Regions from separate parts of the Variovorax sp. P4_B10 genome, predicted to be linked through region 2. Evidence: riboswitches for the same ligand, from Rfam matches in the RefSeq annotation. Region 2 holds a riboswitch; each other region holds the start of a gene.
What was found. A riboswitch is a leader RNA that binds a small molecule or an ion and turns the genes downstream of it on or off. The one in region 2 is predicted to bind cobalamin.
Positions count from the first base shown of each region.

Region 1: another riboswitch for cobalamin. It lies ahead of AC1DXX_RS15530 (cobyrinate a,c-diamide synthase); the one in region 2 lies ahead of AC1DXX_RS21300 (TonB-dependent receptor domain-containing protein).
Region 3: another riboswitch for cobalamin. It lies ahead of AC1DXX_RS28060 (TonB-dependent receptor); the one in region 2 lies ahead of AC1DXX_RS21300 (TonB-dependent receptor domain-containing protein).

Region 1 covers NZ_JBFUHN010000030.1:6,929-10,196, forward strand. The annotation lists partial or broken gene tnpC (IS66 family transposase) at 1-36, shown strand, start outside; gene AC1DXX_RS15520 (hypothetical protein) at 56-604, opposite strand; gene AC1DXX_RS15525 (hypothetical protein) at 1,089-1,274, shown strand; cobalamin riboswitch at 1,287-1,541, shown strand; gene AC1DXX_RS15530 (cobyrinate a,c-diamide synthase) at 1,714-3,030, shown strand; gene cobW (cobalamin biosynthesis protein CobW) at 3,103-3,268, shown strand, end outside.
Region 2 covers NZ_JBFUHN010000048.1:5,193-8,460, forward strand. The annotation lists gene AC1DXX_RS21300 (TonB-dependent receptor domain-containing protein) at 1-1,871, opposite strand, end outside; cobalamin riboswitch at 1,972-2,234, opposite strand; gene AC1DXX_RS21305 (RidA family protein) at 2,290-2,811, opposite strand; gene AC1DXX_RS21310 (c-type cytochrome) at 2,867-3,268, opposite strand, start outside.
Region 3 covers NZ_JBFUHN010000084.1:21,174-24,441, reverse strand. The annotation lists gene AC1DXX_RS28075 (cation:proton antiporter domain-containing protein) at 1-317, shown strand, start outside; gene AC1DXX_RS28070 (hypothetical protein) at 287-691, opposite strand; gene AC1DXX_RS28065 (hypothetical protein) at 836-1,060, shown strand; cobalamin riboswitch at 1,145-1,417, shown strand; gene AC1DXX_RS28060 (TonB-dependent receptor) at 1,546-3,268, shown strand, end outside.

The DNA of each region.
Region 1 (3,268 bases), on a different contig from region 2:
GGGGAGTTGCTGCCGCATCGCTGGACGCCAGGCTAGACCGCCGAGAGGGAAGGCCTCAACTCTGACATATCTCTCCAGAATCCAGTCGCAATCGAAAGGACTTCCAGCCTCCTGGAGGGTCCCACTCAGCATCGCCAAAGATCTCGCCGTCTTGGACTCGGTGAATGACGACACCATCGATTCCAAGCCCTGACCTCCGCCACAAGAGTTGGCCAGCGCCGTCGAAGCGCAGCAACTCTGAAGCCGATGCGACCAGCACCGACGAACCAAGATTGGGCGACTCAAGATCCAAAGTCGTGAATACATGGCCGAAGTAGCCGTCGAGCGAGTGCGATGCCAAGCTCGCCGTCTTGGGCGAGAACACCGCAACTTGCTGACCGTAGCCGATGTAAACCAGTTCGCCGATGCAGCGTACGTCTTGAAAGCAAGATTGGCCAACGCTTGCGAACAAATCGACTCGCCATCGAACCTCCGATCCCACGCTGATCCCGACTGCCGTGGCTGCACGCTCCGTTGATCCAGAAGGGTTCCCGAGTACAGCGCAACCGGCGTCCTGCCAGTTGCTGATGTCCTCGGTGGCAATGAAGGTCGCTTGCAGGCTCATTCGCATCAGTCTAATGGGGCAGGTCGGCTGGTCCGTCAACACGGATTGCTCGGACGCTTACAGCCCGCCTCCCTATGTTCAAACTGCGCGCCACGCTCATCAGTCAAGGCTGCGATGATGCTGGCCGCGTATGAACCAGTCAGCGGGCACGGGATGCTCCGAGCCACAATTGCAACTCAGCCGCGGCTTCGCATACATCGCCGTGCGGCAACGGTAAGGTGCGGAACGACTCCTTGATGCTCGCCTTCGACGGGCAGAAAATCCGGGAAAGCTTCGACAAGAGCCATGGTCATGGCGACGAACGGCGCAGAGGACTACGACGATGCCTACTACGCGAAGAATCCAGGCTCGGCCGAAGCCTCGGAGGGCCAGCCCTTGCCGGTCTGGCGCGCGCATTGGTCGACGGCACGGAACTCTATGCCGATCCCGCCTCGGGCAGGGTGCTGTTGCGGGTCGACAGGTCGGGGCGATGGCAGCGGGGTTCATGTACCAGGGATTGCACAGCCTCGATTTCGGGCCGCTGCGCGAACGACCTTGGTTGCGCGAGGCGTCGGTGCTGATCCTGTCAGCCCTGGGCATCGCCTTGTGCATCACATCGTGCGTCATCGGCTGGCGCGCCCTGGTGCCCAAGGCGGCGGCGCGTAAGACAACCGGGCGGCGCACCGCATGAGTGGAGGTGTTCCGCTATGATCAGTCCGTTGGTGCTCGTTTCGTCCTTCCGGTCGAAGCAGTTCAACGGGAATCAGGAGGGGTGGTGCGGCAAGCCATCGCGCGCCCTAACCTGAGCTGCCCCCGCAACGGTAAGCGAACGTGAGCCCTCGTGCTCGCCGCTCGTGTCTATAGCCCACTAGGTCAATCCGCGCAATCTGCGCTGCCTGGGAAGGGAACACGGGTCGTCTTCGCCAGCCCGGATACCGGCCAACGAGGCGGCGCGCTGTGCGAACGGCGCGCCTTGTGGTGCGTACCTGCGGGGAAGCGGGTGAGCATGGCTGGCGCGGTATTTTCTCTATGACACGCATCCCCTTCAGGCGACATGGCCCTGGCTCACGCCCGCTGTGCGATGGCGTCCATGCGCTGCGAGTGGCCGGGAGGCCGATGAAGGCCGAGGGATGATTGCACCCGCAGCCTTCCGCTGTCCCGCGCTGCTGGTCACGGCCCCGGCCTCGGGCCAAGGCAAGACCACCGTCACTGCCGCTTTGGCGCATTGGCATCGCAGCAAGGGCCGGCGCGTGCGCGTGTTCAAGACCGGGCCGGATTTTCTCGACCCCATGGTCCTCGAGCGTGCCAGCGGCGCGCCGGTGCAGCAGCTCGACTTGTGGATGGGGGGAGAGGCGCACTGCGGCGAGCTCTTGCACCGTGCGGCTGCAGAGGTCGACCTGATCCTGGTCGAAGGCGCGATGGGGCTGCACGATGGAACGCCGTCGAGTGCCGATCTGGCGCTGCATTTCGGACTGCCGGTACTGGCCGTGATCGATGCATCGTCGATGGCGCAGACCTTTGGCGCAGTCGCCCACGGGCTGGCGACCTATCGCCCCGGCCTGCAGCTGGCGGGCGTGCTGGCCAATCGCGTGGGCAGCGCGGGCCATGCGCAGATGGTGCGCGAGAGCCTGCCGGCCGGCATGGCCTGGTACGGCGCGCTGCCGCGCGGCGGGCACTACGCGTTGCCGTCGCGTCACCTCGGCCTCGTGCAGGCCGGCGAGGTCGACGACATCGCCGAGCGCATCGGAGCCGCCGCGCTTGCGCTTGCCGAGCACGGGGCGCTGCCGATGCCGCCTGCCGTGGATTTCAACGCGCCGCTGCGCTCGGCTTCGGATTCAGGTCTGCCCGTCTCGCTCGCCGGCGTGACGATCGCCATCGCGCAAGATGCCGCCTTCTCGTTCGTCTACTCCGCCAATCTCGACCTCCTGCGTACCCTGGGCGCGCAACTCCGTTTCTTTTCGCCGCTGGCCAACGAACCGGTGCCGCAAGAGGCGCACGCGCTGTACCTTCCGGGCGGTTACCCGGAACTGCACTTGCAAGCGCTGGCCGGCAATGCAGCGACGCGCGAATCCATCGCTGCGCACCATGCCGCGGGTCGCCCGATGGTCGCGGAGTGCGGCGGCATGCTGGTGCTGCTGGAGTCGCTGAGCGACGCTGCCGGCCACAAGGCGCCCATGCTGGGTTTGCTGCCCGGGCAGGGCGCGATGTCCGACCGGCTCGTCAATCTCGGCATGCACAGTCTGGAGTTGCCCGAAGGCGAGGTCCGCGGCCACACTTTTCATCACGCCCGCATCGACACGCGCACGCCGGCTGCACTGCACACGCGGGCCCGGCGCCACCACGGCCAAGCCGAAGCGGTCTTCCGCCAGAAACGCCTTTTCGCGTCCTTCATGCATCTGTACTTTCCGAGCAATCCGGCGGCCATCGCCGCGTTGTTCAAGCCCTGATCGCGCGCTGGCAACGCCGCACGCGACCCCACAGAACCACCACAGCCCATGCAAACCTCGACTTCCACGCCCATGCAAAGCCGCAAGATCCCCGCCACCATCGTCACCGGCTTCCTCGGCAGCGGCAAAACCACGCTGCTGCGCCACCTGTTGCAGAACGCCCAGGGCCGGCGCATCGCGGTCATCGTCAACGAGTTCGGCGAACTGGGCATCGACGGCGAGTTGCTGCGCGGCTGCG
Region 2 (3,268 bases):
TAGTCCTTGTTGCCCACATTGTCGACGCGGGCCACGAGATTGATGTCGCGCGTGATCTGCGTGCTGGCCGACAGGTTCAGCACGGTGTAGCCGCCGAGCTTGACGGTGTTGGCCGCGTCGTCGTAGCGCTTGCTCGAGGTCTGCACCTCGGCGCCCAGCGTCCAGTTGGCGACACGCCAGTCGGCGCCGAAGGTGGCGTGGCGCTGCGCGCGGCGGGCCAGCAGGTGGTCGGTGGCGAGATCGCGCGGGTCCTGGTAGTCGAGCGATGTGCGCAAGGTGACATCGCCGAAGCGGTGGCCGGCCGAGAGCGTCACGCCCTGGTAGCGGGCGCGGGCCGTGCTGGAGTAGCAGCCGAACGACGACGCGCAGCCCTTGAGGGTGCCGTCGAACACGATCAGGTTCTGCACGCGGCTGCGGTAGACGACGATGCCCGCGTGCGTGGCGCCCTGCGAATACTGCAGGCCCAGCTCGACATTGCGGCTCGATTCGGGCTTCAAGCTCGCGAGACCGTATTCGCTGAAGCGCTGGTACAGCGTGGGCACGCGGAAGGCCGTGCCGGCCGATGCGGTGAAGCGCAGCGAGGGCGTGATGGCAAAGCCGTAGGCCGCGCTGCCGGTGGTCTTGCCGCCGAACTCGCTGTCCCTGTCGCGGCGCACATGCAGCTGCAGCGAATGCGGGCCCTGCACGTAGCCGTAGCCGAGCGCAATGGCGTTCTGCGAGCGGTCGCGCGAGAAGAGCTTGGCGGAGGTGGTGGGTGCGTTTTCAAGTGCGTCTTCGCGCCGCTCCAGCGCGGCGGTCACCAGGTGCGGGCCGAAGCGGAATTCGTTCTGGAACAGGTAGCCGCGCAGGTTGGTTTCGGTGCGGTAGAACGAAGGCTGCGTCTTGTAGACCGATTGCGAGTCGCTCACTTGCACGCGGGTGCTGTAGATGTCGTTCCACTTGGCCGACCATGTGAGGCCGGCGGTGCGCAGGGTGTTGTTCGCGATGTCGTTCCTGAACAGGATGGGCGGCTTGGTCCTGAAGCCGACCGTGGCGTCGTAGCCTGCCTCGATGTCGCTCTGGAGCAGCGTGGCATCGAGGCGCTGGTCCGGCGTGATCTGGAAGCCCAGCCTCAGGTTGCCCGAGGTGCTGCGGTAGCCGTCGCGGTCGGGGCTGGTGAAGCCGTCCTTCGAGGGCGTGCGCTTGTTCGCGGGCTGCACGTTGAAGCCCTTGCTTTCCTCGTGCGCGACGCCGAACGAATAATCGAACAGGCCGGACTTGCCGCTGACGCCGCCTTCGATCTTGCGAAGCCCGCGGCTGCCGAAGCCGATGCCTGCATAAGGCGCCACGCCCTCTTCGCCACGCTTGGTGAAGAGCTGGATCACGCCGCCGATGGCATCGGAGCCGTACACCGCGGCGGCCGGGCCGCGCAGCACTTCGATGCGATCGATCTGCGACAGCGGAATGCCTTCCCAGCCGGCACCGCCGGTCGACTGCGAGTCGATGCGCACGCCGTCGAGGTAGACCGCGGTGAAGCGCGTTTCCGCGCCGCGGATGAACAGGCTGGTGGCGTTGCCGACGCCGCCGCTGCGGCTGATCTCGATGCCCGGCAGGCGCGCCAGCACGTCGGCCACGCCGGTGGCGCCGCTGCGCTCGATGGTCTGGCGGTCGATGATGGACACGTCGCCCACCAGGTCGGACAGGGCTTGTGGGGTGCGGTTGGCCGTCACCACCGTTGCGGGCAGCGCCGCCGCTTCCTGCGCATGCGCCAGCGTGGGCAGTTGGATCAATGCAAGGCCGCCGAAGGCCGAAGCCAGCGCGAGCGGCAGGCAGGCGAGACGGCTGCGGCGCGCAGGGGCGCGGCCGCGGGAAAAGGAAACGCAGGAAATCATGGATGAGCCGAACGAACGTCAATGCCCCTTGCCGGCCTCCCCGCCAGCATCTGGGCGCAATGACCGCCCCAGGCAAGAACCGATTCGTTCGTTCGTGCATGCGGCAGCCGCCTTGTTGGCCGGTATCCGGGCTGGCAGCGCGCCCCTGCCGCCTTCCCAGGCACCTGTTTCAGGGCGCCCAGTGGCTGGATGGAGAGGGGTGACGCCTTGCGGCGTCGTCTGCTTGACCGTTGCGGGGGCAGCGCAGGCGGCTTCGGCCTTGTTCCGAATCCCGTCTTCCGGGTTCGGGGGGCGTCCACTCCTGCTTCCCGTTGAACTGCGCCGTGTGAACCACGACGCGAGCACCAACGGGCGGGATTTTAGGCCCTGATGCAACCTCGCTAAGCCGAAAGTTGTGGCCGCCGCGCTACTTGGCGGGTCACTTGGCGGGGCGGACCGCCATCACCTCGATCTCGACCAGGTAGGCCGGATTGGCGAGCGCCGCCACCTGCATCGCCGAGCGCACCGGCAGCTTCGGCTGCGCGGTGGTGCCGAAGAACTGGGTGTAGCCCTCCATGAAGCCGGCGAAGTCCATCTTGTTGTCCTTGGCCGGATCGCCCACCAGGAACACCTGCATCTTCACCACGTCGCCCATCGTCAGGCCCAGGCCGGTGAGGCTTTTCTCGATGGCCTTGAGCACGCCGACGGTCTGTCCCTTGGTGTCGCCGCCATAGGCTGCGGCCGTGTTCTTGGGCGCGGTCGCGTCCTGCAGCGGCGGCACCTGGCCCGAGAGGTACACGTTGGTGAACGAAGACGGAATCTCCACCGCCGCCGAGATCGGGAAGGTGGAGTTCGGAATGCGGTGGCGAATGATTTCATCGGCTGCATTGGCAGCACCGGTGCCGGCTGCGAACAGTGCGGCGACGAGGGCCAGCTTCTTCGTGAGGGAGGTCATGGTCATGGGTGTTGTCTCGGTACAGGGAGGGATGAAGGATCTACCGGATCGCGCAGAGAGGTCAAGGCCGCAGCTTCTTGACGCTTTCCGCGGGAATGGCATCGGGGTACTGGTTGCCGAAATGGGTGCGCGCATAGCCGACCACCGCGGCGATCTGCTCGTCGCTCATCATCTTGCCGAAGGCGGGCATGCCCTTCTGGCCGTTGAGCACCACATAGAGTGCGTACTCCGGGCTCGCGAGCCTCGGGTTCGATGCGAGCGCAGGATAGGCGCCGGCCCCCTTCGCGCCCTGCCCCTGCGCCATGTGGCAGCCCTGGCAGGTGGCACGGTAGATCGATTCGCCCGAGCTCTCCTGGAACCTGGGGCCGACGGAAAACACGGGCTCGGGCGATGGCGACTGCGCGAACGCGTGCCCGCCCATCGAGGCCAGCGCACCGAGCGAAAGGCCGAGCAGTGCGTGCTT
Region 3 (3,268 bases), on a different contig from region 2:
ATGCGGCAGACCCTGCCGTGCTGATCCAGGCCCACGTTGCACGCGCCCGCGTGCTGGTGGTGGCCACGCCCGACACCCTGAACGCGCGCCAGATGATCGAAACCGCCCGCACGCTCAATCCGTCGGTCCAGACCGTGATCCGCAGCCACAACGAGCACGAGGCCCGGCTGCTCACGCAGGAAGCGGCGGTCACCGTCTTCCTCGGCGAGCAGGAACTGGCTCAGGCCATGGCCCGCGACGTGGTGCAGCGTGCGGTTTCGATGGCCGTCCCGGCCTCCGCACCGGTTCAGAGGTCTTCGATGACCAGCGTGCGGTAGCGCTGCGCGATGGAGTAGGGCACGGTACGCACCTGTTCCATCAGGCGGGTCGCAGCCGCTTCATCTCTTGTCCTGACCAGGAGACCCGTGTGGCCCTCGCGCGCCAGCTTGGTGTAGGCGCGCACCGTGGCGGCGTCAGTGCCGGCGGAGGGCAGGGGGTTGTCCGAGTCTCTGACGGTGGGTGTGATTTCTTCCAGCACCGTCTGGGGGGGGAGCAGATAGACCTCGTCGCCGCTCATGCCTTTCTCGATCAGCCGATGGCCGATGCGATTGGCGTCCTCTGCGCTCGGGAACATCACCATCGAATAACCGGTCGGATAGAAAGCACCCCCGATACTCGACCGCATGCGGGGTTCAAGAGTGAAATGCTTCATGCTTGCCTCCTGGTTCTTTTGGAAGGTCCCTGACAACAACATTAGGCCGCCCGGCGCGCAAGCTCTGTAGGAGAAGCCCGGAAGCTGTCAACCGCACCCATCTTCCGTCCATTTGACAGAAATACCAGCATGCCCCGCATTTCCATGCCCTCACCCAGAAACATCGCACTGACCGTCCACGAACTGGAGGAGGGCGAGTTCTATTGGGTGCTGATGGAGGCGGTGGAGGGTGACGTCCCCAGCGCGGAGCACCACATCTACGAGCCGCTGGAGGCCGCCCACGACCCGTATGCCAGCTATTCCAACGCGCTGGTGGCGGGTGTCGCGGTGCTGCGCCGGCTGTTCGGCGCGGACGGAAAACCCGTCTGAGTCCCGCGGGGACGGGGCCTGCTTTCGGGCCGCTCCCTATAATCCCGCGGGCCTGGTGCGGCAGTTCTTCTTAACTGACGCCGCCACGCACACGGTTCGAAGGTGCCCCGCATGCCATTCAGTGGCCTGGGGGTTAAACGGGAAGCAGGTGCGCTGCGTCTTCACGGACGCATCCATTCCTGCGCTGCCCCCGCAACGGTCAGCGGATCTGGAAACCCTCGCGCCAATGCCCCTGTCGGCATTGGCAGCCACTGCGCCTCGGCGTGGGAAGGCGAGGGTTTCGGCTCCGATGCGCACTCATCCTGCCCATCGGAGCGCTCCGCGAGCCCGGATACCGGCCTTCGCAACCGCCTTCGGACGCTGCGGGAGTGCGGGTCCGGGCATGCCGCTTCGCCCTCGCGTGAACCGGCCCGCCCTTCGCCGCATCCCTCGACGTCCGCATTCGGTCAGGAGCCTGCGGGGACGCAGGTCGGAGGAGAAGTCACATGGGTCATGCATCGCCGGCGCGCGATCGCACGGGCGCGCCGCTGCAATGGGCACGCCTTTCGGGTCTTTCACTGGGTTTGGGACTGGCTTTCGGGCCGGGCAGCGCCTTGGCGCAGTCGGGTGAAGCGCCGAACAACAGCAACAACAGCCTCGCGCCGGTGCAGGTCGAGGCCACCCGGCACACGCCGCTGGCCATCGACGAGCCCTCGCACACCGGCAGCCGGCTGGGCCTCACGCCGCTGGAAACGCCGGCGAGCATCGAGGTGCTGAGCGGCGACACCATCCGCGCGCGCGGCGACGTGTCGGTCGTCGAGGCCGTGACCCGCGCCACCGGCATCACCGCCACGCCCGGCCCCGGCAACGGCGGCACGGCGATGGCGGCGCGCGGCTTCACGGGCCACGGCTCGGTGATGCAGCTGTTCGACGGCACGCGCCTCTACGCGGGCGCCGGCACCGTCACCTTTCCCTTCGACACCTGGTCGGTCGACCGCATCGAGGTGCTGCGCGGCGCCGCGTCGGTGATGTTCGGCGAGGGCGCCATCGGCGGCGCGATCAACGTGGTGCCCAAGAAGCCCATGCGCGGCCCGATCCAGAACGAGGCGCTCGTGACCGTGGGTTCGGATGCCACCCGGCAGGTCGCTTTCGGCAGTGGCGGCGCCATCAACGACATGCTCTCCTACCGCTTCGACATCAGCCACCGCAAGACCGACGGCTTCATGCTGCGCGGCGAGGCCGAGAGCCTGGCGGTGGGCGCGGCCGTGCGGCTCGATGTGTCGCCGCAGCTGCAGTTCACGCTGTCGCACGACGAGGGCCGCCAGTCGCCGCAGCGCTACTACGGCGTGCCGTTGATCAACGGCCGCGTCAGCAGCCTGAACCGCGCGCAGAACTACAACCTCGACGATGCCGAGATCAAGTACCGCGACCGCTGGACCCGCCTGGACGCCCAATGGACGCCCAACGACGCCGTCACCGTGCGCAACCAGCTCTACCGGCTCGACAGCAAGCGCCACTGGCGCAACAGCGAAACCTACACCTACAGCGCCATCACCGGCCGCGTCACTCGCGGCGACTACCTGGAAATCGGCCACGACCAGGAGCAGATCGGCAACCGCACCGACGCCACCTTCAAGCACACGCTCTTCGGCCTGGCCAACCAGGTGCTGGTGGGCTTCGATGCGAACCGCATCGACTTCCTGCACACCAACGATTCGCCCTATGGCGGCCGTTCGGTGGTCGACCCCTTCGTCTTCAACCCCGGCTACTACGCTTCGCCGGTGGCCTACACGCCGCGCTACAAGACCAAGACCAGCACCTACGCCTTCTTCGCCGAAGACAAGCTGGCCTTCAACGAGCAGTGGTCGGTGGTGGGCAGCCTGCGCTGGGACCACGCGAAGGTTGCGCGCACCGACCTGCAGAACGCCGCCAACAACCTCCAGAAAACCTTCGAGTACGCCACCGGCCGCCTCGGCGTGGTGTACGCGCCCGATGCCTCGCAGTCGTTCTACGCCCAGGTGGCGCGTGCGGCCGATCCGTTGACCTCGGTGATCAGCACATCGACCACGCAAGCGCCGTTCGAGTTGAGCACCGGCAAGCAGGTCGAGATCGGCTACAAGCGCCAGCTGGCCGACGGCCGCGGCGCATGGACCGTGGCGGCCTACCGCATCGAGAAGGACAAGCTGCTCTCGCGTTCTGCGAACGACCCGACCATCACGCAGCAGGTCG